One region of the Kocuria cellulosilytica genome, then DNA from elsewhere that is predicted to be linked to it. Evidence: riboswitches for the same ligand, from Rfam matches in the RefSeq annotation. Region 1 holds a riboswitch; each other region holds the start of a gene.

Region 1 (7,061 bases):
TCGCCAGCAACTGCGCCACCCTGACCGAGGCGTGGCAGTACACGCACGACGACGTGCTCGTCCACGCGCTGCCGATCTTCCACATCCACGGGCTCTTCGTGGCTGTCAACATGTCGGTGACCACCGGGGCCACCATGCACTTCCTGCCGAAGTTCGACCCGCAGGCCGTCCTCGACCTGATGCCCGAGGCCACGGTGCTCATGGGGGTGCCCACGTTCTACACCCGCCTGCTCCGGCACCCGGACCTGACGGCCGAGCGCGCGCGGACCGTGCGGCTGTTCGTCAGCGGGTCGGCGCCCCTGACCGCCGAGACGCACCACGAGTGGCAGGACCGCACCGGCCACGCCATCCTCGAGCGCTACGGCATGACCGAGACCGGCATGATGTGCTCCAACCCGTACGCCGGTGAGCGCAGGGCCGGAACCGTCGGCCCGCCGCTGCCGGGCATCAGCATCCGCGTGGCCGAGCGCGGGAGCAGCGCCGAGCTCCCGGCCGGGGAGGTCGGCTCGATCCAGGTCGCGGGCCCCAACGTGTTCCGGGAGTACTGGAACCAGCCGGAGAAGACCGCCGAGGAGTTCACCGACGACGGGTTCTTCGTCACCGGGGACCTGGGCGTGGTCGACGACGACGGCTACCTCGCCATCGTGGGGCGGGACAAGGACCTCATCATCTCGGGCGGCTACAACATCTACCCCAAGGAGATCGAGGAGCTCATCGACGAGCACCCCGCCGTGCGGGAGTCCGCGGTCGTCGGCGTGCCGCACCCCGACCTCGGGGAGGTGCCCGTCGCCGTCGTCGTGCCCCAGGGCGGCGCTCCGGCCGACGCGGAGGAGATCCTCGAGACCATCCGGCCGCGGCTGGCGCGGTTCAAGCAGCCCCGGCGGGTCGAGTTCGCCGGCGAACTGCCCCGGAACGTCATGGGCAAGATCCAGAAGGCGGCGCTGCGCCAGGAGCACGCGGCGCTGTTCCAGCAGGCACCGACCGGACCGAAGGGCTGAGGGGCGGACATGATCATCACAGGCGTAGCAGTACTGGCCGGGTGCTTCCTGACGGGAATGCTCATCGGCGAATTCCTGGGGCTGTTGTTGGGGGTCGACGCCAACGTGGGCGGTGTCGGCTTCGCCATGGTCCTGCTCGTGCTCGTCACCCACCGGATGCGCCGGGCGGGCATGCTGCCCTCGGCGACCGAGCACGGGGTGTTCTTCTGGAGCGCGATGTACATCCCGATCGTGGTGGCCATGGCGGCCACCCAGAACGTGGTCTCCGCCGTGAGCGGCGGCCCCATGGCGCTGCTGGTCGGGCTCGCGGCGCTCATCGCTGGGGCCGCACTGGTCCCGGTGCTCGCCCGGATCGGGGGCCAGGCGGACCCGCTGCCTCCTCGGGAGCAGGACAAGGCGATGGAGGAGGTCTCCTGATGGACGTCGTCGCAGAACTGCTGGAGTCCAACGGGCTCGTCTTCGCGTTCCTCGTGGTCGGGGTGCTCATCCTGGTCTCGAACTACTTCTCCCGGCGGCTGACCCGCGGCCGGCTCCAGGGCTCGGCCATCGCCATCACCGTCGGCCTCGTCCTCGCGTACTTCGGCGGCCTGCACACCGGTGGTGAGCGCGGGCTCGCGGACATCGCGGTCTTCGCCGGGCTCGGCCTCATGGGCGGCTCCATGCTGCGGGACTTCGCCATCGTCTCGACCGCCTACGGGGTGGACCTGGACGTGATCAAGAAGGCCGGCGTCACCGGGGTGCTCGCCGTGCTGCTGGGCGTCTTCGTCTCGGCCGTCGTCGGCGCGGCGATCGCCGCCGGGTTCGGGTACACCGACCCGGTCAGCATGGCGACGATCGGCGGCGGCGCGGCCACCTACATCGTCGGCCCGGTCACCGGGACGGCGCTGGGCGCGAGCAGCGAGGTCATCGCGCTCAGTGTGGCCGCCGGCCTGGTCAAGTCCGTGGTCGTGATGATCGGCACGCCGTTCATCGCCCCGCTGATCAAGCTCGACAACTACAAGTCGGCCATGGCGTTCGGCGGGCTGATGGGCACCACCTCCGGAGTGGCCGGCGGGCTGGCCGCCACGGACGAGCGGCTCGTGCCGTACGGCGCCATGACCGCGACGTTCTTCACGGGGATGGGCGTGCTGCTGGTGCCCTCGGTCTTCTACTTCGCCCTGGTGCTCCTCACCGGCGGCTGAGCCACCGGCCTCCGCGTACGGATGTGCCCCCGGTCCTGCCAGGACCGGGGGCACATCCGTACGCGGAGAGGGCTCAGGCGGCGACGCCCACCTGGATCAGGGTGTTCCAGGGGTCCTCGAAGCGCAGCACGGCGCCGTCGTGCCGGGTGGGGACCCGGTGGTCCGCGAGCCGGGCCTCGAGGGCCGCGACGTCGTCCGCGCCCGGCAGGTCGATGTTGACCTGGCCCAGCCCGAGCGAGGCCGCGCGCGGGCCCGCCCCGGCGCTCTGCCAGGTGTTGAGCGCGATGTGGTGGTGGTAGCCGCCGGCGGCGATGAACAGCGCGGAGCCGATGTCGCTCATCACCTCGAAGCCGAGGACGTCCACGTAGAACTGCCGGCCCAGCGGGATGTCGCCCACCTGCAGGTGGACGTGGCCCAGGGTGGCGGGCGGCGCCGCCGGGCGCTGCCCGTCCTGCGGGACCAGGTGCTCCTGCAGGAAGCCGTTCGGGTCCAGCGGGTTGGAGGCCAGTGTCAGGAGACCGTTGGCCTCCCGCCGCCACGTGTCGCGGGGGCGGTCGGTGTAGAGCTCCACGCCGTTGCCCTCGGGGTCGTCGAAGTAGAAGGCCTGGCTGTAGAGGTGGTCGGCGCTGCCGGTGAAGGAGCGGGGCGCCACGGTCGCCACGGACGCCAGTGCCGCGGCCAGGGCGGGCTCGTCCTCGAAGACGACCGCGGTGTGGAACAGCCCGGCCTGCCCGCGGCGGGCCGGCGGGAGCTCCCTGACCTGGCGCAGCCGCACCACCGTCCGGCCGTCCCGGCCCAGCACCGCGGTGTCCCCGGAGTGGGCGAGCACGTCGAGGGTGATGGCATCCGAGTAGTAGGCGACCATCGTGTCCAGGTCGGAGACCAGCAGCTCCACGGCGCCCATGCGGGTGCCGGCGGACAGCAGGTCCTCGGCGGGGCGCCTCGTCAGGCTCTCGGGGGCGGGGTTCTGGGGAAAGATCGGCATCTCGGGGTTCTCCGTCGGCGTGGGCGGCGCATTGGTTGATGTGTCCCCAATACTAGCCCGAGAAGCTTTCCGAAGCAAGTAAATGGTCGGTGGGACTCCCGGCGGCCCCCGGTCACGGGCGCGGGCGCCGTGACCGGGCCGCCGCGCCGCCCGCGCTCGCCGCGGCCCGAGCCGTGGCAGACCCGCGTGGCGGACCCGTGGCCGGAGGGCCGGTCAGAGGACGAAGATCAGGGCGGCGATGACGCCCAGGATCACCAGGAAGACAATGCCCCAGGCCTTGAGGTTGTCGGAGTCGTCCTCCTCGGGCTCGGCCGGGCGCGGCGGCCAGCCGCCCGGACCGGGGCCGAACACCGGTCCGGAGGGTCCCTGCCCACCCGCTCCCGGTCCTGCGGGCGCCCCCTGCTCGGCGCCGTGCCCGGGAGTGCCGTACTGAGGGGCGCCGTAGCCGGGTCCGCCGTATCCCGGTGCGCCCGGACCGGGAGCCCCCTGGCCGGGGTACTGCCCGGGCGGCGGGGGAGCCGGCGTCGCGGGGCTCACGCCCCACCGCGGCGCCTCGGGCGGGTCCGCGGGCGGGGCCTCCGGCGGCGGCGACCCTGCGCCGGGACCGCCGGTCGCGGGCGGTGCCGGGGCGGGCGGCGGTCCCGCGACCGGGCCCGGCGCCGGCAGGGCCTCGCCCGAGAGCACGGGGCCGTCCTCGCGGTGGCCCTTCTCCGCCTCGGTCAGCAGGGTCACGAACTGCTCGAGCGGCTCCGAGCCGTCGTGCTCCCGCGCCAGGAAGCGCTCGGCGCGGCGGCGGACCACCTTGTAGACGCGCCCGTCGTCGGGAACGCCCAGGTCCCGGGCGGCCCGCGCCACGGCGAGCGGGGGCTGCTCCGGCAGGGGGTTCGTGCCCCACTCCAGGAGCCCGGTCAGCAGCGGGCGCTCGAGCACGGAGGACAGCGCCGCCCGGGCGCCCGGCACCCGGGTCAGCTCCAGCAGCCCGCTCGGCGGGGCGGACGGGCACCCCGGCACGTCGCTGGGCAGCCGGGCCGCGCGCTCCAGCCAGAAGGTGTCGCCGAAGAGGGTGGCGAGCAGCACGGCGGCGGCGAGCCGGTCGTCGCCCGGCGCGGCGTCCTCCGGGGCGCCCTGCTCCCAGTGGGTGCCGAGCGCGCGGCGGGCGGGCTCACCGGCCAGCCGGACGCGCAGCTGCACGTCCTCCGGGCCGCGGGCGGTCTCCGCGGGACGCTCCACCGCGTGCCGCACCTGGGGATCGAGCTCGGGGTCCATGGGCCACTCCTCCGTCGTCGTCCGTGGGTCCATGCTCTCAGAACGTGCTGAGCGCAGGCGGGGAGCCGGGAAGGGATCAGGCGGGGAGCAGGCTGCGCAGCTGCCCCGCGGCGACCCGGGGATCGGGGGCCTCGGTGACGGCGCGGACGACGACGACGCCGCGCGCCCCGGCCGCCAGCACCTGCGGGAGCCGCGGCTCGTCGATGCCGCCGATCGCGAACCACGGCACGGGCAGGACCTCTGGGCCCGCCGCGAGCCGGGCCTCCGTGAGGTCGGCGACCGCGCGGACGAACTCCAGGCCGGTGGCGGGGCGCCCCGGCTTGGTGGGGGTGGCCCAGACGGGGCCCGTGCAGAAGTAGTCGACGTCCGGGTCCTCGAGTGCCTCCCGGGCCTGGCCGAGGTCGTGGGTGGAGCGCCCGATCAGCACGTCGGGGCCCAGCAGCTGCCGGGCCTGCGCGGGGGAGAGGTCGTGCTGGCCCACGTGGAAGACGTCGGCACCCACGAGGGCGGCGATGTCGGCGCGGTCGTTGACGGCGAACAGGGCGTCGTACTCGGCGGCGACCCGGCCCAGCAGCCGCAGCGCGGCGATCTCCTCGTCCGCGTCGATGCTCTTGTCCCGCAGCTGGACGATGTCCGCGCCCCCGGCGTACGCCGCGTGCAGGAACTCCTCGAGGTCGCCCCGGTCCCGGCGGGCGTCCGTGCACACGTACAGCCGGGCGGCGTGGAGCGCGGCCGCCCGGGGATCGTGCAGGGAGGAGTCAGTGGGGACGGAGTCGGCGGGGACGGAGGCGGCACGGGTATGCTGGGTCACACGCTGATGATAGGTCAGCGGTTCTGCGGGAGCCCCACCGGGGGCTGAGAGGGCGTCCAGCGCCGACCGCCACACCTGATGCGGGTCATGCCGCCGTAGGAAAGGACAGCCCGAGTGACGTCTGCGCACCCCGTCCCGGCGACCGCGCCCCATCCGCTGGTCGAGCAGCCCGTGCACGTCCGGGCCGACGTCGTCGTGGTCGGCGCGGGGGTGATCGGCCTGGCCACCGCCTGGGAGCTGCGCCGCCGCGGCCGCTCCGTCGCCGTGGTGGACCCCGAGCCGGGCTCCGGCGCCAGCCGCGCCGCGGCCGGGATGCTGGCCCCGGTGAGCGAGGTGCAGTACCAGCAGGAGCCCCTCTACCCCCTCATGACCGCCTCGGCGGCCGAGTACCCGGCGTTCGTGGCCGCCCTCGAGCAGGCCGCCGGCGGGACGGTGGGCCACCGGGCCACCGAGACCCTGGTCTGCGGCGTGGACGCCGCCGACCGGCAGGCCCTGGCGGACCTCCGCGAGCTGCAGGCCCGGCACGGCATGACCGTGGAGCAGCTGAGCCTGCGGGCCGCCCGGGCCCTCGAGCCGGCCCTGAGCCCCCGGCTGTCCGCCGCGTTCCGGATCCCCGACGACCACCAGGTGGACCCGCGCGGCCTCGTGGCCGGACTGCTCGCCGCCCTCACCGCCCCGGAGCCCTCGGAGCCTCCCGGGTCCGCTCAGCCACCGGAGCCCCCGGCATCCCCTGGGCGGTCGCGGTTCCCGGGCCCGGCGGAACCCCCCGAGTCCCCGCGGTCCCCGGAGGGCGCCGGGCCCGCCGGCTTCCCGGGCGGGCGCGACGGCGGGCCGGCCCGGCTCGTCCACGGCCGCGCCACGGGGCTGCGCCGCAGCGCCGAGGGCGCCGTGACCGGCGTCCGCCTGGCCGACGGCGGGATGGTCTCGGCGGCCTGGACCGTGCTCGCCCCGGGGACCGGCCTCGGCGACCTCGAGGAGCTGCCGGAGGGCTGGCACCCTCCCCTGCGCCCGGTGCACGGGGACATCCTGCGCGCCCGGGTCCCCGCCGGTGCGCCCGAGCTGCTCGAGCGCACCGTCCGCAGCCTGGTGCACGGGACGCCCGTCTACCTGGTGCCCCGCACCGACGGGACCGTGGTGATCGGGGCGACCTCCCGCGAGGACGACCTCGCCGGCCCCAGCGCCGGCGGCGTGTTCCGGCTGCTGCGCGACGCCCAGGCGCTGGTGCCCGGTGTCGCCGACCTCGAGCTCGTCGAGGTGCTGGCCCGCGCGCGGCCCGGCACCCCGGACGACATCCCGTACCTGGGGCGGGTCCGCGACCCGGACGGCTCGCCCGTGCCGGGGCTCGTGGTCTCCACCGGCTACTTCCGCCACGGCGTCCTGCTGGCCCCGCTGGCCGCCCGGCTCGCCGCGCAGCTCGTCGTCGGCGGCGCCGGACCGGATCCCGGCGCCGACGCCGAGCACCTCGCCACCACCGACCCGCACCGCTTCGACCGCCCCGTCGAGGCCCGTCGAGGGGACCCCGCCCCGGCCGCCGCCGGGCCCGGCCCCGGGAACAGGAGCACCCGATGACCGCCATCACCCTCAACGGCCGGCCGCACACGGCGGCGGAGGACGCCACCGTCGTCGACCTCGTCGCCGAGACCGTCGGCCGCGCCCTGGGCCCGGACGGCGCCCCGCGGGACGGCGGCCGCCTCGGCGTCGCCGTGGCCGTGGACGCCGCGGTCGTCCCCCGCAGCCGCTGGGCCCGCACGCCCGTGGCCGAGGGCCAGGCCGTCGAGATCATCACCGCCGTCCAAGGAGGCTGACGTGACCCACCCGCA
Region 2 (7,061 bases), on a different contig from region 1:
GGAGTGTCTGCGCGAGGCCGTCGGCGAGGTCCGTGGGGTCCGTGGTGAGCACCAGCATCAGCCCGGGCAGTGCCAGTGCCAGCCCGCGGAGGGCGATCGCCGCGCCTGCGGCCAGCGCGCCGGCCGAGATCCCGGTGACCCCCAGGTCGAGCAGCACCGGCCCGGAGTCCTCGGTGAGCAGCGCCGTGCCCCACCCGCTCACGAGGGCCGCCACGACCACCGGCCACGCCCGGCGCAGCAACGCGAGCGGGTGCTGCCCCGCCAGTGCCAGGAGGAGCAGCTCGCCCAGCAGCACGGTCCCCGACGTCACGGGGTCCGCGCTGAGCACGAGCACCACGGTCAGCAGCAGCGCCCCGGCCAGCTTGACCACTGCGTTCGTCCGTCCCAGCAGGGAGGCCCGGGACGACGGCGCGATCGCGGGAGCGCTCATCGGACCGGCTCCCCCGCCGGCCGGGACCGCGGCGGCGGGCGGTGGGGCGGACCCGGACGGCCGCCCTGCGGGTTGCGGGGGCCGGGGACGTGCGGCTCGGGAGCGGAGGCCTCGAGGGCACCGGATGCGGGAGGGCGAGTCCCCGGCCCGTGCGGTTCCGGGACCCGCTGCTCCGGAGCGCAGGCCTCGAGAAGACGGGTCACGGGAGTGCAGGGTCCGGGCGTCCCGAGCTCGAGCACCTCGGCGCCGAGCGCCCGCACGAAGTCCTCGTCGTGCGTCACGGCCAGGACCGAGGTGCCGGCGTCGAGCAGCTCCACGAGCAGGTCCACGAGCTCCGCCCACGTCAGGGCGTCCTGGCCGAACGTGGGTTCGTCGAGGACCAGCACGTCCGGGTCCGTGGCGAGCACCGTGGCCACCGACAGCCGCCGCTTCTCGCCGCCGGAGAGGGTGAACGGGTTGGCGTCGGCCAGGTGGGACAGCCGCAGCCGGCGGAGCAGCTCGTCCGTGCGCCGCTGCCGCTCGGCAGCCGGGGCGCCCGCCAGCCGGGGCCCGTGCTCGAGCTCGGCGCGCACGGTGGCGCGCAGGAACTGGTGCTCGGGCTCCTGGAAGACCGTTCCGACCCGGGCCACGAGCTCCCGGCCGCTCCACTCGAGAGGATCGGGACCTGCCCCGCGGTCGAGCCGCGGGTGCGCGGTGACGGTGCCGCGCACGGGGGCCAGCAGGCCCGCCAGCGTCAGCGCCAGCGTGGACTTCCCGGCGCCGTTGGGGCCGGTCAGGGCGAGCGCGCGGCCACGGTGCAGGCTCAGGCTGACGTCGTCGACCGCCGTGGGCAGGTCCCGTCCCACGGCGGCGTCCTCCGGGGTGCGTCCGCGCCGCCGCGCCCGGCGGCGCGCGCGCAGCCGGCGCGCCGAGGGCTGGCTGCGGGAGACGCACAGACCGTCGGCGCTCAGCAGCGGACCGTCCTGCGCGGGACGCTCCTGACCGGCACGCTCCCGCTCGGGATGCTCCTGCTCAGGACAGGACTGCTCGGAACGCCCCTGCCCGGCACGCTCCCGTCCAGAGCGCTTGTGCCCGGCACGCTCCCGTTCCGGACGCTCCTGCCCGGGCGGGCGCGCCGGCGCGCGCGTGGCCGGCACCCGGCCGGGGACCCACACCCCGGCCCTGCTGAGCTCGTCGGCCGCCGCACCGAGCACCTGCTCCGGGGACCCGTCGTGGGCGATGCCCCCGTCGTGGCCGAGCACCACGACGCGGTCCACGACCTCGGCCCACACGGCCACGCGGTGCTCCACGACCACGAGCGTGGCACCGCTGCGGTCCAGGCAGGACACCACGGCGTCACGGACCTGCCGCACGCCGGCAGGATCCAGGTTCGCGGTCGGCTCGTCGAGCAGCAGCAGCCCGGGGCTCATGGCCACGGCGCCGGCGAGCGCGAGGCGCTGCTTCTGTCCGCCGGACAGGGCCGCGGTGGAGTGCCCGAGCGGGAGGTCGAGGCCCACGTCGTCGAGCGCCGCCCGCACCCGCGGCCAGATCTGTTCCCGGGGCACCGCGAGGTTCTCGAGGCCGAAGGCGGTGTCGTCGCCGATCCGGGACAGCACCACCTGGGACTCGGGGTCCTGCTGCACGAGCCCGGCGCGGCCCCGCGCCCGGTGCGGCGGCATGCCGTCGAGCAGCAGCTCGCCGGACCCGGACTGCCCGTCGTCGTCGTGGAGGACCCCGGCCAGGGCGTGCAGGAAGGTGGACTTGCCCGCCCCGCTGGGACCCAGCAGGAGCACCCGCTCCCCCGGCTCCAGCACGAGGTCGAGTCCGTGCAGCGCCGCCGTGTCCCGCCCGGGGTGGTGCCAGCCGAAGCCGCGGGCCTCGACGCGCGCGCCCCGGGCGGCGGGCACCGCACGGCGCTGGGCCGTGGGCGCCGTCATCGCCGCACGGCCCGCCCGGAGGCGAGGCCCTGCAGGACGCCGGTGCCCGCGAGCGCCCGCACCACGGCGTGCATGAGGAGGCCGGCGAGCACCGCCCCGGAGACGGCCGCCAGGAGCACGTAGACCACCTGGTGGCCGAGCGCCCACTCGTAGTTGTAGAGGATGTTCTCGTGCACGCCCAGGAAGATCCCGCTCACGGCGCCTGCGACAGCCGCCGCGAGGGCGTCGAAGCGGCGGTACCGGAAGGCGGCGAAGGCCAGTTCGGCGCCGACGCCCTGGACTAGGCCGGAGAGGACCACGAGCAGGCCGAAGTGGGTCCCCAGGAAGCTCTCGATCACGGCGGCGAGCAGCTCGCAGAACAGCGCGGCACCGGGCTTGCGGATGATCAGTCCGCCGAGCACACCGGCCACGAGCCAGCCGCCGGCGATCAGGCCCACGGCGGGCGGATAGGCGACCGCGGCCGTGCCGACCACGGGGTAGAGCAGGTTCGACCACGCCCAGAAGACGACCGCGCACACGGCGGCGAGGACTGCGGCCACGACGATGTCGACGACGCGCCAGGACGAGGCGCCGGACGTGCCGGGGCGGCGGGCGGGGCGGTGGGTGGTGGTGTTCACGGTGGGTTCCTCCTGGGCTCAGCGAGCCGTCGGTGCCAGGAGGGGACGGGGTTCCTCCGGGCCGCGCCGGTGGCGCGCTCCCGGGGAACACCCCTGAGATGCTCGACTCCCTTCGCCGGTGCTAACCGGAGCAGGTTCGAGGGTCTGCGGCGATCCGCACTCTCAGCGCCACGCCGGTGTCCCGGGCGGGGCGCTCCCCTGTCGTTCAGTGCCACCGAGTCTACCCCGCCGCCCGGCCGCCCGCGCACGTCGGCAGGCACCAGCATCCCGCCGCGACGCTGCGGTGCTCCTTCCGCACGCCGCCGTGCTGGTCCCGGATGCCCCCGCGGTGCGGGGGCCGCACGGCGAAGAGGGCCGCACGGCGAAGAGGGCCGCACGGCGAAGGGGTCAGCACGACGAAGGGGCTCGTCCGGTCGCACACCGCTGCGGTGTGCGACCGGACGAGCCCCTCACGAGGTGCTCCCCTGCGCTCAGACCTCGGCCTGGCTCGAGGCCTTGGGGCTCTCCTGGGACTTGTTCTCCATCTTCGCGACCTGCCGGTGCACGGCGACCTTGATGACGGTGCCCACCAGGCCGGTGATGACGGACCAGATGATGATGGCCGTCCAGGTCTCGCTGGGGTCCGGGTTCTTGGCCGGCGGCGGGTTGCCCGTGACACGCGTCCAGACCGAGCCGAGCACCTTGTGCGAGAGGACCACGCCGCCCAGCGAGGCGCCGGTGCCGAGGAGTTCGATGACCTTGTCGTTCATGGAGTGCTGCTCCTTGTCGTCCGGGGGACGCGAGTGCGCCCTGTCGATCCCGACCAGCCTAACGCGTCCCCGTCGATCCGTCAGTCTGCTGTCCGTCCGCTCGCCGGCCGTCCGCGCTCGGCGCCGGAGTCGCCGTGGCGGCGCGCCCGGGGGCACTCCCGGCGGCGCTCCCCGCGGCATTCTCCACGGTGCCCTCCGCCGCGCTCTCCGTGGCGCTCTTCCCGGCCCGGTTGAGCACCTCCTGCAGGTCGTCCTGCGTGAGCGTGTTCCGGTTGAGGTGCTTGGAGCGGTACGTGGACCGTCCCACCATGTGCGCCGAGACGGGCACGGTGAGCAGCTGGAAGATCCAGCCGAGGAGGATGAGCGGGATCATGACGGGGTCACGGTTCTCCAGGGCGACCGCCGTGAGCATCAGGAGCAGCCCGAAGACCTGCGGCTTGGTGCCGGCGTGCATGCGCGTCAGCAGGTCCGGGAAGCGGACCAGGCCGATCGCGGCCGCGAGGGACATCAGCGCGCCGACCACGAGGCACACGGCCGCGGCGGCGTCCAGGACGGTGTCCAGCACGGCGCTCACCGCCCGTGCTCGGCGGTCTGGGTGGCGAAGCGGGCCACCGTCACGGAGCCGATGAAGCCGACCAGGGAGACGATCACCATGAGGATCAGGTTGTTGAGGTGCCCGTGGTAGGCCATCTCCACGGCGAGGGCGGCCGCGACGACGGCCAGCAGCACGTCGGTGGCCACCACCCGGTCCAGCAGGGAGGGACCCTTGGCGAGGCGGTACAGGGTGCCTGCCGCGGCCGCGCTGAGCAGCACGGCCGCGACGGCCACGGCGATCTCCATCACGGGCGGTCCTCCTCGGGGGCGTCGGTCGGGGCGCCGGTCGGGGGATCGGCCGGGGTGTCGTCGCGGCGGCCGCCCACGATCTGCTGGCTCGCGGTGACCGGGGAGCCGATCGCGGCGCTGTCCCTGTGGTCCGTGCCGGCGGGTCCTCCCCCGCGGCGCTCGGCCCGCAGCGCGGCGAGCTCCTCCGGCGTGCCCATGATCCTGATCCAGGCGGCCTCCACCCGCAGCGCGGAGCGGCGGAACCGTTCGGCCTCCTCGGCGTTGCGGACGTTGAGCGCGTGGAAGTACAGCGTCCCGGCGGCACGGTCCACCTCCACGACGAGCGAGCCGGGGATCAGGGTCATGGTGTGCCCGGTGGCCGTCAAGAGCAGGTCCGAGCGGGTGCGCAGGCGCACGCCGACCACGGCGTTGCGCGCGCGCGGCCCCACGAGGATCGCGATGAGCATCACCTCGACGCTCGCCTTGGCGACCTGCCACACGAAGGTCACGGCGAAGACCGCGAACTGGAGGACGTTGAACCGGCCGGACAGCTGCACGGACGGGAGGTAGAGCACCCACGTCACGAGCAGGGCCAGGACCAGGCCGATCAGCAGGTTGCCGGGACCGAAGTCGCCCCACAGGGCGCCCCACACGGCCACGAGCCACACCAGCAGCGGCAGCTCGACGAGCAGGGAGTTCTTGGGCCGGGTCACGGGGCCTCCTCCACGACGGGCCGCGGCGCGGACTCGGGGTCCAGCACGGCCTCGACGTAGCGCTCGGGGCGGACGAGGTTCTCCGCGGCGTTGTCCGCGAGCTGGAACAGCGGACCGGCGAACACCGTGAGGGCCACCCCCACGGTGACGAGGGCCGAGGCCCCGCCGAGCATCGAGGGGGACATCAGGCGCACGTCGCCCTTGCCCGCGAACCGGCCCGCCTGGTGGTCCACGGCTCCCGAGGTGAGCAGGAACCGGGAGCCTGCGGGCACGGGGGCCAGCAGGATCGGGTCCGGGTACTCCGCGTCCTCGGGAGCGCGCAGGAACACGCGGTTCCACACCCGCATCAGGGCCAGCAGGGTCAGCAGGGACACCGCCACGGACCCTGCGACCAGGGCGTAGGCCAGTGGGTCGCCCCGGTCGACGCCGGCCTGCAGCAGGCCGGCCTTGCCCAGGAAGCCGGAGAACGGCGGGATCCCCCCGAGGTTGAGCGCGGGCACGAGGTAGAGGAGCCCGAGCAGCGGGGAGATCCGGGCCAGCCCGGCCAGCCGGTCCACGTTGGTGGATCCGCCGCGGCGCTCGATCAGCCCGGCCACGAGGAACAGGCTCGTCTGGATCACGATGTGGTGGGCCACGTAGTAGACCGTGGCGGAGAGGGCCTCCTGGGTGCCCACGGCCACGCCGAAGATCATGTACCCGATGTGGCTGATCAGCGTGAAGGAGAGCATGCGCTTGATGTCGATCTGCGCGAGCGCGCCGAGGATGCCGACCACCATGGTGAGCAGCGCGACCCACATCAGGAGGTCGTCGAGCCGGTCCCCGGGGAACAGCACCGTCTCGGTGCGGATGATCGAGTACACGCCCACCTTGGTCAGCAGGCCGGCGAACACCGCGGTGACCGGGGCGGAGGCCGTGGGGTAGGAGTCCGGGAGCCAGAAGGACAGCGGGAAGACCGCCGCCTTGATGCCGAACGCGATGAGCAGCATGAGGTGCAGCTGCATCTGGGTGCCCACCGGGAGGCCCTCGAGCTTGACGGAGAGGTCGGCCATGTTGATGGTGCCCGTGGCCGCGTAGATCATCGCGATGGTGATGAGGAACAGCACCGAGGAGATCACCGAGACCACCACGTAGGTCACGCCGGTGCGGATCCGCTGGACGGTCCCGCCCATCGTCATGAGCACGTAGGAGGCGGTCAGCAGGATCTCGAAACCCACGTAGAGGTTGAACAGGTCCCCGGCGAGGAAGGCGTTCGACACTCCCGCCACGAGGATGAGGAACGAGGGGTGGAAGATCGAGATCGGCCCCTCCTCGTCGCCGTCGGCCACCCCCTGCCCGCTCGCGTAGACCAGCACGGCGAGCGAGACGACCGTGGAGACCACGAGCATCAGGGACGAGAGCTGATCCACGACCATGACGATGCCCCAGGGCGACTCCCACCCGCCGAGGTGGACCGCCTGCGGGCCGACGTCCCACGTGCTCACGAGCACGAGGGCCTCGACCGCGAGGGTGAGCACGAGCGAGCCGATGGCCACGGTGCGCTGGAGGGCGTTGCGCCGCAGCAGCAGGAGACTGAGGGCTGCGCCGAGGAACGGGATGATGACGGCCAGCGGCGCCAGCTGGGCGAGGTTGACGGTCACCGGTTCCTCCCTCTCCTGGGGCCGAGCACGCCGGGGGCCTCGAGGGACTCCTCCGGGTCCCGGGGCGGGGGCACGTCGTCGAACTCGGTCGTGTCGGCGGGGATGTCGGCGTCGCTCTCCACGTCGTAGGAGGACTGCCGGGCCACGCGCCGGTCCTCGACGTCGTCCTGGATCTCG
Region 3 (7,061 bases), on a different contig from region 1:
ACTTCACCACCATGGTCGTCCAGGGCGACGAGGCGTGGGACAACATCGAGGCGTACGTGACCTACGTCGCGCCGGACCTGCTCGACCGGCTCCAGAAGTGGGACGAGGACGAGGACCTGTTCGTGAACTACCGCGTGGAGGAACAGATCCAGAAGGCACTCGAGCGCAAGGTCTTCCTGCCGTCGGGCGGCTCGCTCGTGATCGACCGGACCGAGGCGATGACGGTGGTCGACGTGAACACCGGCAAGTTCACCGGCTCCGGCGGCAACCTCGAGGAGACCGTCACCAAGAACAACCTGGAGGCGGCCGAGGAGATCGTCCGGCAGCTGCGGCTGCGGGACATCGGCGGGATCATCGTGATCGACTTCATCGACATGGTGCTCGAGTCCAACCGGGACCTCGTGCTGCGCCGACTGGTGGAGTGCCTCGGCCGGGACCGCACCAAGCACCAGGTGGCGGAGGTGACCTCGCTGGGGCTCGTGCAGATGACGCGCAAGCGCATGGGCACCGGCCTGCTCGAGGTGTTCTCCGAGCCGTGCGAGCACTGCGCCGGTCGCGGCGTGGTGGTCCACGACCACCCGCTCGAGGGCCGGTCCGGCGGCGCCACGGGCGAGTCGCGCGACCAGCGGCCCAACCGGACGGAGCGCAAGCGCGGCCGCGGGGGCCGGGGCGAGCAGCAGCCGGCCCGGACGGAGCAGCGCTCCACCGAGCCGGACCCCGCGGAGAAGGCCAAGGCCGAGGCCGCGCGGACGGCGTTCGCGACCATCGCCGCCGCCACCCACCACGAGGAGGCCGTCGTGGAGGAGCCGGCCCGTGCCGAGGAGACCGCCCCGCCGGCGGAGTCCCGGCCCGAGGGCTCGGGGCGCTCGCGGAAGAAGCGGCGCGGCAAGCGCAGCCGCAACCGCGGCCAGGGCGCGGACACCGCCGCCGAGCAGCAGCCGGGGACGGGGGAGGAGCCCGCTGCTTCCGCACCCGAGCAGGTCTCCGCCGAGGAGACGCCGGCAGGGCAGGGCTCACGCCTGATGATCAAGGGCGAGGTCATCGAGCTGCCGCAGGGCCACGCCCCTGCGGAGGAGCCCGCCGAGGCCCGGCCGCTGAGCCTGGACTCCCTCGCGGAGGCCTTCGAGCACTCCGCGCCGGACGCGGCCTCCGCTCCGCGGGAGCCGGCCGGCACGACGGGCGCCGCTGCGCGGAACACGGCCGCACGGGACACCGCCGCACGGGACACCGCCACGGAGGACGCCCGGGCGGGTGCCGCCGAGCAGCAGAGCGAGGGGCGCGCGGGCACGGCGCCGCAGGCTCCCGCCCCGGAGCAGCCGCGGGCGGACGTCGAGCCGGCGCGCCCCCGCCGGCGCTCCCGGCGGGCCTCGGCACCGGAGGCCCGCCCGGGCGAGGCCGAGGTGACCGCCGGGCAGGCGGCCACCGCGGAGGGCGCCCGGCACGAGGCCAAGGCCGTCGCCCAGCGCTCCCCGGAGGAGACCTCGGGCCGCGCGCCGACCGTCGTCGGCGTGGGGGTCAAGGCGGAGGACCTCACCAGCGGCCGGCCCGCCGAGCGCGGCTGAGCCGCCCCCGCGAGCAGCACGACGGAGGACCCCGACCGGTACTGGTCGGGGTCCTCCGTCGTCGTGCGCTCCGCCTCCCTGTCGGGCCGGGCACGGCGCGAGTAGCGTGGTGGCACGACACGCGGGCCGGCCGACCGGGCCGATCCGTCGGATCCCCGGCCCGCAGCCCCGAGGGGACAGTCATGAACAACAAGCAGATCGTTCTCACCGCCGGCCGCGAGCTCTTCGGCGAGCGGGACGCCTCGGCCATCGACCGGCACTGGGCCCCGGACTACCGGCAGCACTCCGCGCTCGCGCCTGATGGCACGGCAGGACTCCAGGCGATGTTCCGGCAACTGCCCGAGAACTTCCGATTCGAGCCCCTGCGGGTGCTCGAGGACGGCGACATGGTCGCGGTCCACTGCATCTACCACGGGTTCGGCCCCGACCCCACGGCAGCGGTGGACGTGTTCCGCGTGGCGGAGGGAAAGATCGCCGAGCACTGGGACGCCCTGGCGCCCCTGCCGGGCGGTTCCGCCGGGACGCACCGGATCGGCGGACCACGGCAGATCACCGGGCGCGAGCGCACCGGCGCGAACAAGGCGGCGGTGACCGAGTGGGTGCAGGAGCGGCTCATCGGCGCCGACCGGGACGCCCTCGAGGAGCTGGCCCGCGACCCGCGCTACGTGGAGCACGGCCCCGGCCCGGACGACCCGCTCGCCCGGCACACCCTGCACCGGGTGCTCGGCGAGGGCGACCTCGTCCTCACCGTCACCGAAGCCCTGCTCGGTCCCGGCGACGGAGGCGCCGAGCCCGGCGACCGCGTCCCGGCCGGCTGCTACGACCTGTGGCGGGTCTCGGACGGCCGGATCCTCGAGCACTGGGGGGTCTGCCAGCCCGTCCCGGAGCGGATGCCGCACGGCAACGGCTTCTTCTGAGCGACAGGACGTCTCCACGAGCCCGATGGTGCCGGGCCGTGGGGAGCCGATCACCGGTGTGCCCCTCCGCCCGGGCGCAGCCCCCGAGGGCGGGACGACGGAAGCACTCCGAGCGCCGCGGCCGGGGCCCTCCGGCGTCCCGGCGCACCTTCTGCGACTACACTGGCAGGACACCTGACACGGGGTGCCGCGCGAGCGGCTGAGAACACACCCGTCGAACCTGATCTAGCCAGTACTAGCGAAGGGATGTCGCAGATGCGCGATGCCGTACCCACGTCCGCCGGAACACCGGGAGCCGTCCGGCCGGTACCACCGGACCCCGCGCTCGCCGAGGACGCCGCCGCGGCCCTGGAGGACCTGCGCTCCGCGGCGCCGCTGGTGCAGTGCATCACCAACGCCGTGGTCACCAACTTCACGGCCAACGCGCTGCTCGCCGTGGGCGCGTCCCCGGCGATGACCGACATCCAGGGCGAGGGCGGGGTCTTCGCGGAGCTCGCGGACGGCCTGCTCGTCAACACCGGCACGCCCACCGCCGAGCAGCGCGGCGCCGCCTACGAGGCCGTCGGGGCCCGGCACCGCGCCGGCCGGGCGTGGGTCCTCGACCCCGTGGCGGTGGGCGCCCTGCCCGTGCGCACCGCGCTGGCCCGCGACCTGCTCGAGTTCCGGCCCGCGATCGTGCGCGGCAACGCCTCCGAGGTCATGGCCCTCGCCGGCGGCGCCGGCGGGCGGGGCACGGACGCCACCCACGGGGTCGAGGCCGCCCGTGACGCCGCCGCCGCGCTCGCTGAGCGGGCCGGCTCGGCGGTGGCCGTGTCCGGGCCCGTGGACCTCGTGCGCTTCCCGGGCGGCACCGTCGTCCGCGTCCCGCACGGCACGCAGCTGCTGACCCGCATCACCGGCGGGGGCTGCGCCCTGGGTGCCCTCATGGCCGCGTTCACCGCCGTGCGCACGGACCGGGGCGCGGCGGCCGTGGCGGCCACCACGGTGTACACCCTCGCGGCCGAGGACGCGGCCGCCGAGGCCTCCGGGCCCGGGTCCTTCGCCGTGGCCCTGCTGGACCGGCTGCACGCCGTGACGCCGGAGCAGGTGGCCGCCCGGGCGGAGCTGGTGCGCGAGGAGGTGGCCCGGTGAGCCCTCGCCTCGATCCCGCGGCCCTGGCCCTGCACCTCGTGACGGACACCGCCCTCAGCGCGCCCCGGCCGGTCCCGGACGTCGTGGCCGCCGCAGTGCGCGGGGGCGCCACCATGGTCCAGGTCCGCGCGAAGGACGCCCCGGTCCGTGATCTCGTCGCCCTGCTGACGGCCGTCGCCGAGCGCGTGGGCCGGCAGGTCCCCGTGCTCGTGGACGACCGCGCGGACGTGTACCTCGCCGCCCGCGCGGCCGGCGCCCCCGTGGCCGGGGTGCACGTCGGGCAGACGGACCTGCCCGTGGCGCTCGCCCGGCGGATCTGCGGCCCCGACGCCGTGCTGGGCCTCAGCGCGGCCACGGCCGAGGAGCTCGACACCGCCTCCGCGCTGCCCGCCGGCACGGTCGACTACCTGGGCGTCGGGGCGGTGCGGGCGACGCGCACCAAGCCCGACCACCCCGAGCCGCTGGGCGTCGAGGGCTTCGCCCGCGCGGCGGCCCGCACCTCCCTGCCCTGCCTGGCCATCGGCGGGGTGCAGGCCGAGGACGCCGCCGCCCTGCGCGCCGCGGGCGCCGCCGGGCTGGCCGTGGTCTCCGGGATCTGCGCCGCTGCCGACCCCGCGGCCGCCGCCGCCCGCTACGTGCGCGCCTTCGGCGCGGCGCCCGCCGAGGAGGTGGCCCCGTGAGCGCACGCGTGCCCCGCGTCCTGGCCGTCGCCGGCACCGACCCCACGGGCGGGGCCGGCCAGCACGCGGACCTCAAGTCGATCGCCGCGATGGGCGGCTACGGGATGAGCGCCGTCACCGCCGTCGTCGTGCAGAACACCGTGGGCGTGCGCGCCATCCACGTCCCGCCGGTCGAGTTCCTCACCGCCCAGCTCGAGGCGGTCGCCGAGGACGTCGAGATCGACGCCGTCAAGATCGGGATGCTCGGCTCCGTGCCGGTCATCGAGGCCGTCACCCGGTGGCTCGGAGCCCACCGGCCCCCGGTCGTGGTCCTGGACCCCGTCATGGTCGCGACCTCCGGGGGGCGCCTGCTCGAGCCCGACGCCGAGGACGCCCTGCGCTCGATGCTGGGCCTCGCCGACCTGATCACCCCGAACCTGCAGGAGCTCGCCGTGCTCGCGGGCGAGGACACGGCGCCGTCGTGGGAGGAGGCCCTCGCGCAGGGCCACCGCGTGGCCCGCGCCCACGGGACCCTGGTCCTCGTCAAGGGCGGGCACCTCACCGGGGACCGGACCCCGGACGCCCTCGTGGGCCCGGACGCCCCGGAGCCCCTCGTGGCGTTCGACGGCGTCCGGGTGCCCACCGAGAACTCGCACGGCACCGGGTGCTCCCTCTCCTCGGCCCTGGCCACCCTCCAGGCCCGGCACGGGGACTGGCCCCGGAGCCTGCGGATCGCCCGGGACTGGCTGCGCGGGGCCCTCGAGACCTCCGGGGAGCTCTCCGTCGGCCACGGGAGCGGGCCCGTCCACCACTTCCACCACGTCCAGCACGCCCTCGAGACCTGGGGCGCCGTGCCGGAGCGGTTCAGCGACGAGCTGTGGGAGGCCTCCGCGGCCGTGCGGCGGGAGATCGAGGAGCTCGAGTTCGTGCGCCGCCTCGGGGACGGGCGGCTCGAGCCGGACCGCTTCCTCGCCTACCTCGACCAGGACCTGCAGTACCTCGACGGCTACAGCAGGGCGCTCGCCCTGCTGGCGGCACGGGCGCCCGACGAGGAGCAGCGGCTGTTCTTCGCGGCCGGCGCCGTGTCCTGCACCGAGACCGAGGCGCAGCTGCACCGGGCCCGGCTGCAGCACGCCGGGGACGGCGGCGCGCGGGACGAGCCGGCGGAGGTGACACGGCGGTACACCACCTTCCTGCTCGCGGCCACCGCCGCGGAGCCCTACCCCGTGGGCCTCGCGGCCGTGCTCCCGTGCTACTGGGTGTACGCGGACGTGGGACGCCACCTGGGCGAGCTCGCCGCGGCCGGCGGGCCCGGCGAGCACCCCTACGCCGACTGGCTCGCCACGTACGCGGACGAGGGGTTCCAGGAGGCCACCCGCACGGCCCGGCGGCTGCTCGACGACGCCGCCCGCGAGGCCCCGGCGGAGGTCCGGGAGCGGATGCGGGAGGTGTTCCTGGAGGCCTGCGCGCTCGAGCGGGACTTCTTCGCCGCGCCGGGGACGGGGCGCCGGTTGGCGGGCATTGACCGGATCGAGTAGTCTTGATCTTCGGTGCCATGCCGGTGCGCGCGTGTAAAAACTCGACACCCCACCTGGCGGCACATGCGGGTGCAGTTCCTGAATTGCGGCGAACCTGCGCTGACCTCGGCCTAGTCCCACGGGCCGGTCACCGACAGCTCGTCTCAACGTCGTTGGTCCTGACAGGTATGCGCTCGACCCACACTGTTTACACATGACGTCGAGAGAAGTGAGTTCCCAAGTGGTGTACGCGATTGTCCGCGCTGGCGGCCGCCAGGAAAAGGTTTCCGTCGGAGACCTCGTTACCCTTGACCGCGTCGCCGGCGGAGCAGGCAGCACCATCGAGCTCCCTGCCCTGCTGCTGGTCGACGGGGACAAGATCACCTCGGATGCCCCGACCCTGGCGAACGTCAAGGTCACGGCCGAGATCATCGAGAACCTCCGCGGTCCCAAGATCTCCATCCAGAAGTTCAAGAACAAGACCGGCTACAAGAAGCGCCAGGGCTTCCGTGCCGAGCTGACCACCGTGAAGGTGACCGGCATCGACGCCTGATCGGCCCGGTTCCCCTCCAGACTCCATCAGCCAGTAAAAACCCGAAGGTAGGCACACCTCATGGCACACAAGAAGGGCGCGAGCTCCACTCGCAACGGTCGCGACTCCAACGCGCAGTACCTCGGCGTGAAGCGCTTCGGCGGCCAGACCGTCAACGCCGGCGAGATCCTCGTCCGGCAGCGCGGCACGCACTTCCACCCCGGCCTGAACGTCGGCCGCGGCGGCGACGACACCCTGTTCGCCCTGGCCGCCGGCCAGGTCGAGTTCGGCACCCGCCGGGGCCGCAAGGTCGTCAACATCCAGGCTGCCGCGGAGTAGCCGGAAGGACCGGCCCTGCCGGTCCCGGTGCGGGTCCCCACCCGCGCCGCCCATTGTTTGTGCTGTAGAGGGTGGGTGCGTCCAGCGCCCGCCCTCTACAGTTTTAACGTGGCCCGTCCGCGGGCCCGCCCGTTCTTGACCAGAGGAGTTCCCCGTGGCCAGTTTCGTCGACCGCGTCGTCCTGCACGTCTCCGGCGGCTCCGGGGGGCACGGCTGCGTGTCCATCCGCCGGGAGAAGTTCAAGCCGCTCGGCGGGCCGGACGGGGGCAACGGGGGAGACGGCGGCAGCGTGATCCTGCGCGTCGACGGCCAGACCACCACGCTGCTCAACTACCACCACGCGCCCCACCAGTCCGCTCCCAACGGCGGCCCCGGCAAGGGCGACCTCCGGCACGGGCACAAGG
Region 4 (7,061 bases), on a different contig from region 1:
CGACCTCCTCCGTGGCGGGGTCGATGATCTGCGTGGTGGTCATGGGATGCGGGTGTCCTCTCGCTGTGGGGCGGTCTGTGCCCGGCCGGTGCCCCCGGGGCGGTCCTGCCGGGCGCGGTGCTGCGCCCAGCCGTGGGCCACGCGGACGAAGCCGTCGAAGAGCCGGGCGTCCTTCCGGTTCTCCTCGGGGTGGAACTGCACGCCGAGCGTCCAGCCGCCCTCGACGGTCTCGACGGCCTCGACCGTCCCGTCCTCGGCGCGGGCGGTGACGACCAGTCCCTCGGCCACCGTCCCCAGGGCCTGGTGGTGGTAGCACGGGGACCACGCCGTCTCGCCCAGCAGCTCCCGGCAGCGGCTGCCCGGCGCGGTGCTGAACTCGACCTCCCCGTACCGGCCCGGCTCGGGCTGGTAGCGCACGGCGTTCTCGTTGACGTCCGGCAGGTGCTGGATCAGCGTGCCGCCGAGCGCCACGTTGAGGATCTGGGCGCCGCGGCAGATCGCGAACAGGGGCAGCCCACGCTCCAGCGCCGCCCGGGTCAGGGCGAGGTCGTGCTCGTCGCGGGAGGGCTGCGACGAGGTCAGCTCGTGCCGGTCGGCGCCGTAGAACTGCGGGTCCACGTCCACTCCCCCGATGACGATCAGCCCGTCCACGAGCTCCAGCACGTCCGGGTCCGTGCCCACCGGGGGCAGCAGCAGGGGCGTGCCGCTGGCCGCGGCGACCGCCTCCACGTAGGCGCCGGGGACGATCGCGGCGACGGAGTTCCAGACCCCCCAGGAGCCCTCCTGGTAGTAGGTGGTCAGCCCGATCCGGGGCCGGTACCCGGGCCCGCCCGGCTCAGAGGCGCTCGAAGCCACGGCGCAGCTCCCAGTCGGTGACGGCGGCCTCGAAGGCCGCCAGCTCCACGTCGGCGTAGTGCACGTAGTGCTCCACGACGTCCTCGCCGAACAGCTCCCGCGCGAGCTCCGAGCCGGCCAGCAGGTCCCGGGCCTCGCGCATGGTCGAGGGCACCACGGGGGCGTCGGACTCGTAGGCGTTGCCCTCGGTCATCGGCTCGAGCTCGAGCTCCTGCTCGATGCCGTGCAGCCCGGAGGCCAGCATCGCGGCGAGCGCCAGGTACGGGTTCACGTCGCCGCCGGGGAGCCGGTTCTCCATCCGGGCGGACTGCCCGCTGCCCACGAGGCGCACGGCGCAGGACCGGTTGTCCACGCCCCAGGCCACCGAGGTGGGGGCGAAGCTGCCCTCGACGAAGCGCTTGTACGAGTTGATCGTGGGCGCGTAGAACAGCGTGAACTCGCGCATGGTCCGCAGCACCCCGGCGATGAACCGGTCGTAGGTCCGGGACCGGGCGTCCCGCTCGCGGTCCCAGAAGACCAGTTCGCCGTCGGGCCCGCGCAGGGACATGTGGATGTGGCAGGAGCTGCCCTCGCGCTCGTTGGGCTTGGCCATGAAGGTGATGGACTTCCCCTGCTGGTGGGCGATCTGCTTCGAGGCCAGCTTGTAGACCACGTGGTTGTCCGCGGTGACCATGCCCTCGTCGTAGCGGAACGCGATCTCGTGCTGGCCGAGGTTGCACTCGCCCTTCGCGGACTCCACGGTCAGCCCGGCCGCGTACATCGCGTTGCGGATCTCCCGCAGCAGCGGCTCGACCCGCTGGGAGCCCAGCACGGAGTAGTCCACGTTGTACTGGTTGGCCGGGACCAGGTTGCGGTAGCCGCCGTCCCAGGCGTCCTCGTAGCTGGTGTTGTACACGCAGAACTCCAGCTCGGTGCCGGTGACCATGGTGAAGCCCATGTCCCGGGCGCGGTCCAGCTGGCGGCGCAGCATGGACCGCGGCGACATCGGGATGGGCCGGCCGCCGTGGCCGGTGAGGTCGCACTGGATCAGGACCTGGCCGGGGTTGTGCGGCATCAGCCGGATCGTGTCCAGGTCCATGGCGAACTCCATGTCCCCGTAGCCCGAGGACCAGCTGCTGATCGAGTAGCCGCCCACGGTGTTCATCTCCGTGTCCACGGCCAGCAGGTAGTTGCAGCCCTCGGCGCCCTCGTCGAGCACCGAGTCCAGGAAGAACTGCGCGTGGTTGAGCTTGCCCTGCAGCCGGCCCTGCATGTCGGTGAAGGCGAGCACGACGGTGTCCACGAGCCCGTCGGCGACGTGCCGGCGAAGCTGCTCGACGGTGAGCATCCGGTCGTTCCGCGGGTGCTGGGGAGTCTGGGTCATGGGTCCGGTCCTTCGTCGCTGAGATCGGTGGTGCCGCGGGGGGTGGCCACGGTGGTGGGGAACGGGTGGTCAGTGCAGGTCCGCCTCGGCGGTGCGGATCTGCGCGAACTCCTCCTCGGGGGCGTGGCCCACCAGCCGGTGCCGGCTGTAGAACCAGTAGTAGGCGAGGAAGACCACGAACACGAGGGCGGTGATGGACGCGGCGAGCACGTCGACCAGGAACGTCGCGACCACCGCCACGAGGGCGAGCACCAGGGCGATGCCGGTGGTGACCACGCCCCCCGGGGTGCGGTAGCCGCGCGGGAGATCGGGCTCGCGCAGCCGCAGCACGATGTGGGAGAGGTTCAGCAGCACGTAGGAGACGGTGGCGCCGAACACCGCGATGTTGATGAGCAGCCCGCCGTCGCCGGTCACGGCCGCCAGCACGAAGCCGATGGTGCCCGGCACGATGAGGGCCACCCACGGGGTCCTGCGCTTGCCGGTCAGCGAGAGCCACCGGGGCAGGTACCCGGCGCGGGAGAGGGCGAAGAGCTGCCGTGAGTAGGCGAACATGATGGAGAAGAAGCTCGCGACCAGCCCGGCCAGGCCCGCGTAGTTCACGATGTTCGCCATGACGCTGTCCGCCCCGGCGACCGCGCGGATGGCCTCCGGCAGCGGGTTGTCCGAGGTGCTCATCGCCTCCGAGCCCGCGGCCCCGGGGACGAGGACGAGCATCAGCGCCCCGGAGACCAGCAGGAAGGCCATGGCCACGATGATCCCGCGCGGCATGTCGCGGCGGGGGTCGGCGGTCTCCTCGGCGGCCAGCGGTACGCCCTCGATCGCCAGGAAGAACCAGATCCCGTACACCAGGGCCGCCATCGCCCCCGCGTACCCCATGGGCAGGAACGTGCTCGCCCCCACGGCGTCGTCCGGGACGATGTCGAAGAGGTTGGCGGCGTCGAAGTGCGGCACGAGCGCGACGACGGTCACCCCCAGCGCGAGCACCGCGATCACGGTGATCCCGAACATCAGCTTGAGGGCCTCGCCCACCCCGTACATGTGGATGCCCATGAACACGAGGTAGGTCACGAGGTACACCGGCCAGGAGTTGGTGATCCCGAACAGGCCCAGCGCCTCGATGTAGCCGCCGATGAACGTGGCGATCGCCGCCGGGGCCACGGCGTACTCGATCAGCACGGCCATCCCGGTGGCGAAGCCGCCGAGCGGGCCCAGCGCGCGGCGGGCGAAGCCGTAGCCGGCCCCTGCCGTGGGCAGGGTCGAGGAGAGCTCGGCGAGGCCGAAGACCATGCAGGTGTACATGAGGCCCATGAGCACGAAGGCGATGAGCAGCCCGCCCCACCCGCCCTCGGAGAGCCCGATGTTCCAGCCGGAGAAGTCCCCGGAGATGACGTAGGCGATGCCCAGGCCCGCGAGCAGCACCCAGCCGGCGGCGCCGGAGCGGAGCTGGCGGTGTTGGAAGTACTCGTCGGTGCGGTCGGGCTGGGCTGGGGAGTCGGGCATGGGACGATCCCTCCGGGTTCCACAAAGGTCTGAAAACAGACATATGGCGCGAGTGGTCACAGTCTGTGGGCTGCCCTCCACCCCGTCAAGACCCCGGGGCCCGGTCCGCCGGCGGCGCACGGGGCGGGGCGCCGTACTGACGGCCGCGGGCGGATGACGCACAATGGGGAGCATGAACCAGAACGACGCCTCCGACCGCTCCAGCTCGCAGCACTCCGGCCAGGGCCCCTCCTGGGCGTTCATCGCCGTGACGGCGGGCTTCCTCGTCTCCGTCGCGCTGATGATCGCCGTGGGCGTGGTCGCCCTCGACCTCAGCTAGGCGGAACCCCGGCGGGCGCCCGCCGGGTGCCCGCCGGCACCGTGGCACGGCGGGCGCCCGCCGCACCGCAGGGAGGAGCGCCACCGTGAGCGACCCGGTCCAGCACCCCCTCATCCGGCCCGTGCGGCAGGGCAACGCCTTCGAGGAGGCCGTGGAGCGGATCCTCGACTCGATCCGGCTCGGCCTGTTCCGCAGGGGCGAGCGCCTCCCGCCCGAGCGGGAGACCGCGGCGATGCTCGGGATCTCCCGTGCCACGCTGCGGGAGGCCCTGCACGAGCTCCAGGCCGCCGGCGTCCTGGAGGTGGTGCGCGGCCGCTACGGCGGGACCTTCGTGACCGGCCGCACCGCCCTGCCGGACGGGACCCTCCCCCCGGTGGACCCCGCGGACGTCGAGGACGTGCTCGTGTTCCGCGCCGTCGTCGAGCCCGCCGCGGCGGAGCTGGCCGCGGCGGCGGCCCTCAGCGCGGCCGCCCGGGAGCACCTGCTCGCGTGCCTGCGGCAGGTCGAGGAGAGCTCGCCGGAGGACTACCGTCCCGCGGACGCCCGCTTCCACATCGCCGTCGCCGAGTTGGGCGGCTGCCCCAGCCTGGTCCGCGCCGTCGCGGAGGTCCGCTCGCGGGCCAGCGACCTGCTGGACCGGATCCCCCTGCTGCCGGTCAACCTCGAGCACTCCGACCGCCAGCACCGCGAGCTCGCCGACGCCGTCCTGGCGGGCGACGCCCCGGCCGCCCGGGCCTCCTCCCTCGCACACCTCGAGGGCACGGCCGCGCTGCTGCGCGGCTTCCTCGGGCACGGGACGCGCTCCTCCGGCGACGACGCCCCCGGTGGCCGCCGTCCCGCCTGAGCTGCCCGTTCGCGGGCAACGGGCGGATCCCGGAGCGGCGTGCCTATACTCGTCCGCAGTGACACGGGGTGCCGGCACCGCACGAGGAGCCGGCTGAGATGACACCCGTCGAACCTGATCCAGTTCGTACTGGCGAAGGGATGTCCTGCCGGGGCTCGCCGTGGCCGGCCCCCGCGTCTCCTCGCCCTGATCCCAGGGAGTCCCATGCAGATCGCAGAACAGACCGTCCTCGTCACCGGCGGGGCCCGCGGCCTCGGCCGCAGCGTCGTCGAGGCCTTCGCGGCCCAGGGCGCGCAGGTGGTGGTCAACCACCGGACCAGCGAGGCGGCCGCGGAGGAGCTCGCGGACCGGTACGGCCCCGAGCAGGCCGTGGCCCTGCGCGCCGACGTGACCGACCCCGCGCAGGTGGCGGACATGCTGCGCGCGGCGCGGGAGCACTTCGGCTCCCCCGTCAGCACGGTGGTGAACAACGCGCTGGCCGACTTCTCCTTCAACGGCGACGCCCGCGCCACGGCGGAGGGCATCCGCTGGGAGGAGTTCGACGCCCAGTTCACCGGCAGCGTCCGCGGGGCGCTCAACACCACCCAGCAGGCGCTGCCGGGCATGCGGGAACGGGGCTTCGGCCGGATCGTGAACATCGGCACGAACCTCTTCCAGAACCCCGTGGTGCCGTACCACGACTACACGGCCGCCAAGGCCGCGCTCCTGTCACTGACCCGCACCCTGGCCAAGGACCTCGGACGGTACGACATCACCGTCAACATGGCCTCCGGCGGGCTGCTGCGCACCACCGACGCCAGCGCCGCCACGCCCGAGGCGGTCTTCGACCAGATCGCGGCGGGCACGCCGCTGGGCCGCGTCACCACCCCGGCCGAGTTCGCCGACGCCCTCCTGTTCTTCGCCTCACCGTGGGCGCGCTCGGTCACCGGGCAGAACCTGGTGGTCGACGGCGGACTGGTCCTCGACTGATGGGGGCCGCCGGGACCCCGCCGCGACAGCTGCACCTCAACGCCTTCCTCTTCGGCGCGGGCCACCACCAGGCCGCCTGGCGGCACCCGGACTCCGCGCTGGAGCAGCTCGGGGACATCGCCCACTGGGAGGATCTCGCCCGCACCGCCGAGCGCGGTCTTTTCGACGCCGTGTTCTTCGCCGACGGGCACAGCACCGGCGACGTCGGGGACGGGCCCCGGTGGTTCCTCGAGCCGTTGACGGCCCTCTCCGCCATGGCGCGCGCCACGGAGCGGATCGGGCTGGTCAGCACCGTCTCGACGACCTTCTGGACGCCGTTCCACGCCGCCCGCATGCTGGCCTCGCTCGACCACATCAGCCGGGGGCGGGCCGGCTGGAACGTGGTCACCTCCATGTTCGACGCCGAGGCGCGCAACCACGGGCTGCCGGAGATGCCGCCGCACGCCCTGCGCTACGCCCGGGCCGCCGAGTTCGTGGACGTGGCCCTCCGGCTGTGGGACTCCTGGTCCGACGACGCCCTGGTCGGCGACCGGCACGGCCTGCACGCGGACCCCGAGCGGGTCGCCCGGGTCGACCACGTCGGCGAGCACTTCCGCGTGGACGGTCCGCTGACGGTGCCGCGCCCGCCGCAGGGCCGACCGGTCCTCTTCCAGGCGGGCGCATCCGGCCCGGGCCGGGATCTGGCCGCCCGGCACGCCGAGGGGGTCTACGCCGTGGCCTACGACCTCGACAGCGCCCGGGAGTACACGACGGACCTGAAGCGGCGCCTCGCCGCGGCCGGGCGGGACCCGGGGTCCGTGGCCGTCATGCCCGGGCTGGTGGCCTGGGTGGGCTCCACGGAGGAGGAGGCCCGGGCCAGGCAGGCCGAGCTGGACGCCCTGCTGCCCGTGGCACAGTCCCTGGCCCAGCTGTCCGCCTTCGTCCAGCAGGACTGCAGCGACTGGGAGCTGGACGCTCCGGTCCCGCGGCTGGCTCCGCTCGAGGGCTTCTCCGGGCCGCAGGGCCGGTACGCCACGATCCTGCGGATCGTGGCGCTCGAGCGGCCCACGGTGCGGCAGCTGCTGGGGCGGCTGGCCGCCGGGGGCGGGCACTGCACCGTGGTCGGCACCCCGGAGGCCGTCGCCGACCGGATGGAGCTGTGGTTCCGCTCGGGAGCGGCCGACGGGTTCAACCTCATGCCGCCCCGGCTGCCCGACTCCCTCGACGACTTC

What was found. A riboswitch is a leader RNA that binds a small molecule or an ion and turns the genes downstream of it on or off. The one in region 1 is predicted to bind thiamine pyrophosphate.
Region 2: linked by a shared signal. The riboswitch ahead of RCG67_RS04050 (ECF transporter S component) and the one ahead of RCG67_RS14115 (FAD-dependent oxidoreductase) in region 1 are both predicted to bind thiamine pyrophosphate.
Region 3: linked by a shared signal. The riboswitch ahead of thiM (hydroxyethylthiazole kinase) and the one ahead of RCG67_RS14115 (FAD-dependent oxidoreductase) in region 1 are both predicted to bind thiamine pyrophosphate.
Region 4: linked by a shared signal. The riboswitch ahead of RCG67_RS12615 (3-oxoacyl-ACP reductase) and the one ahead of RCG67_RS14115 (FAD-dependent oxidoreductase) in region 1 are both predicted to bind thiamine pyrophosphate.

Annotation. Positions count from the first base shown of each region.
Region 1 covers NZ_JAVFWZ010000010.1:69,835-76,895, reverse strand. Annotated here, with positions in the region: gene RCG67_RS14145 (AMP-binding protein) at 1-998, shown strand, start outside; gene madL (malonate transporter subunit MadL) at 1,008-1,415, shown strand; gene madM (malonate transporter subunit MadM) at 1,415-2,179, shown strand; gene RCG67_RS14130 (VOC family protein) at 2,253-3,164, opposite strand; gene RCG67_RS14125 (hypothetical protein) at 3,378-4,430, opposite strand; gene thiE (thiamine phosphate synthase) at 4,507-5,181, opposite strand; TPP riboswitch at 5,257-5,360, shown strand; gene RCG67_RS14115 (FAD-dependent oxidoreductase) at 5,356-6,810, shown strand; gene thiS (sulfur carrier protein ThiS) at 6,807-7,046, shown strand; gene RCG67_RS14105 (thiazole synthase) at 7,048-7,061, shown strand, end outside.
Region 2 covers NZ_JAVFWZ010000002.1:319,790-326,850, forward strand. Annotated here, with positions in the region: gene RCG67_RS04040 (energy-coupling factor transporter transmembrane component T family protein) at 1-430, opposite strand, end outside; gene RCG67_RS04045 (ABC transporter ATP-binding protein) at 427-2,346, opposite strand; gene RCG67_RS04050 (ECF transporter S component) at 2,343-2,963, opposite strand; TPP riboswitch at 3,054-3,173, opposite strand; gene RCG67_RS04055 (DUF4235 domain-containing protein) at 3,434-3,712, opposite strand; gene mnhG (monovalent cation/H(+) antiporter subunit G) at 3,771-4,286, opposite strand; gene RCG67_RS04065 (MrpF/PhaF family protein) at 4,283-4,555, opposite strand; gene RCG67_RS04070 (Na+/H+ antiporter subunit E) at 4,552-5,247, opposite strand; gene RCG67_RS04075 (Na+/H+ antiporter subunit D) at 5,244-6,884, opposite strand; gene RCG67_RS04080 (Na(+)/H(+) antiporter subunit C) at 6,881-7,061, opposite strand, start outside.
Region 3 covers NZ_JAVFWZ010000003.1:45,719-52,779, forward strand. Annotated here, with positions in the region: gene RCG67_RS05335 (Rne/Rng family ribonuclease) at 1-1,562, shown strand, start outside; gene RCG67_RS05340 (nuclear transport factor 2 family protein) at 1,745-2,479, shown strand; TPP riboswitch at 2,650-2,743, shown strand; gene thiM (hydroxyethylthiazole kinase) at 2,735-3,610, shown strand; gene thiE (thiamine phosphate synthase) at 3,607-4,290, shown strand; gene RCG67_RS05355 (bifunctional hydroxymethylpyrimidine kinase/phosphomethylpyrimidine kinase) at 4,287-5,807, shown strand; gene rplU (50S ribosomal protein L21) at 6,028-6,339, shown strand; gene rpmA (50S ribosomal protein L27) at 6,400-6,657, shown strand; gene obgE (GTPase ObgE) at 6,812-7,061, shown strand, end outside.
Region 4 covers NZ_JAVFWZ010000008.1:84,124-91,184, reverse strand. Annotated here, with positions in the region: gene RCG67_RS12645 (aldehyde dehydrogenase family protein) at 1-43, opposite strand, end outside; gene RCG67_RS12640 (gamma-glutamyl-gamma-aminobutyrate hydrolase family protein) at 40-855, opposite strand; gene RCG67_RS12635 (glutamine synthetase family protein) at 836-2,218, opposite strand; gene eat (ethanolamine permease) at 2,288-3,718, opposite strand; gene RCG67_RS12625 (hypothetical protein) at 3,891-4,037, shown strand; gene RCG67_RS12620 (FadR/GntR family transcriptional regulator) at 4,123-4,881, shown strand; TPP riboswitch at 4,936-5,039, shown strand; gene RCG67_RS12615 (3-oxoacyl-ACP reductase) at 5,086-5,850, shown strand; gene RCG67_RS12610 (LLM class flavin-dependent oxidoreductase) at 5,850-7,061, shown strand, end outside.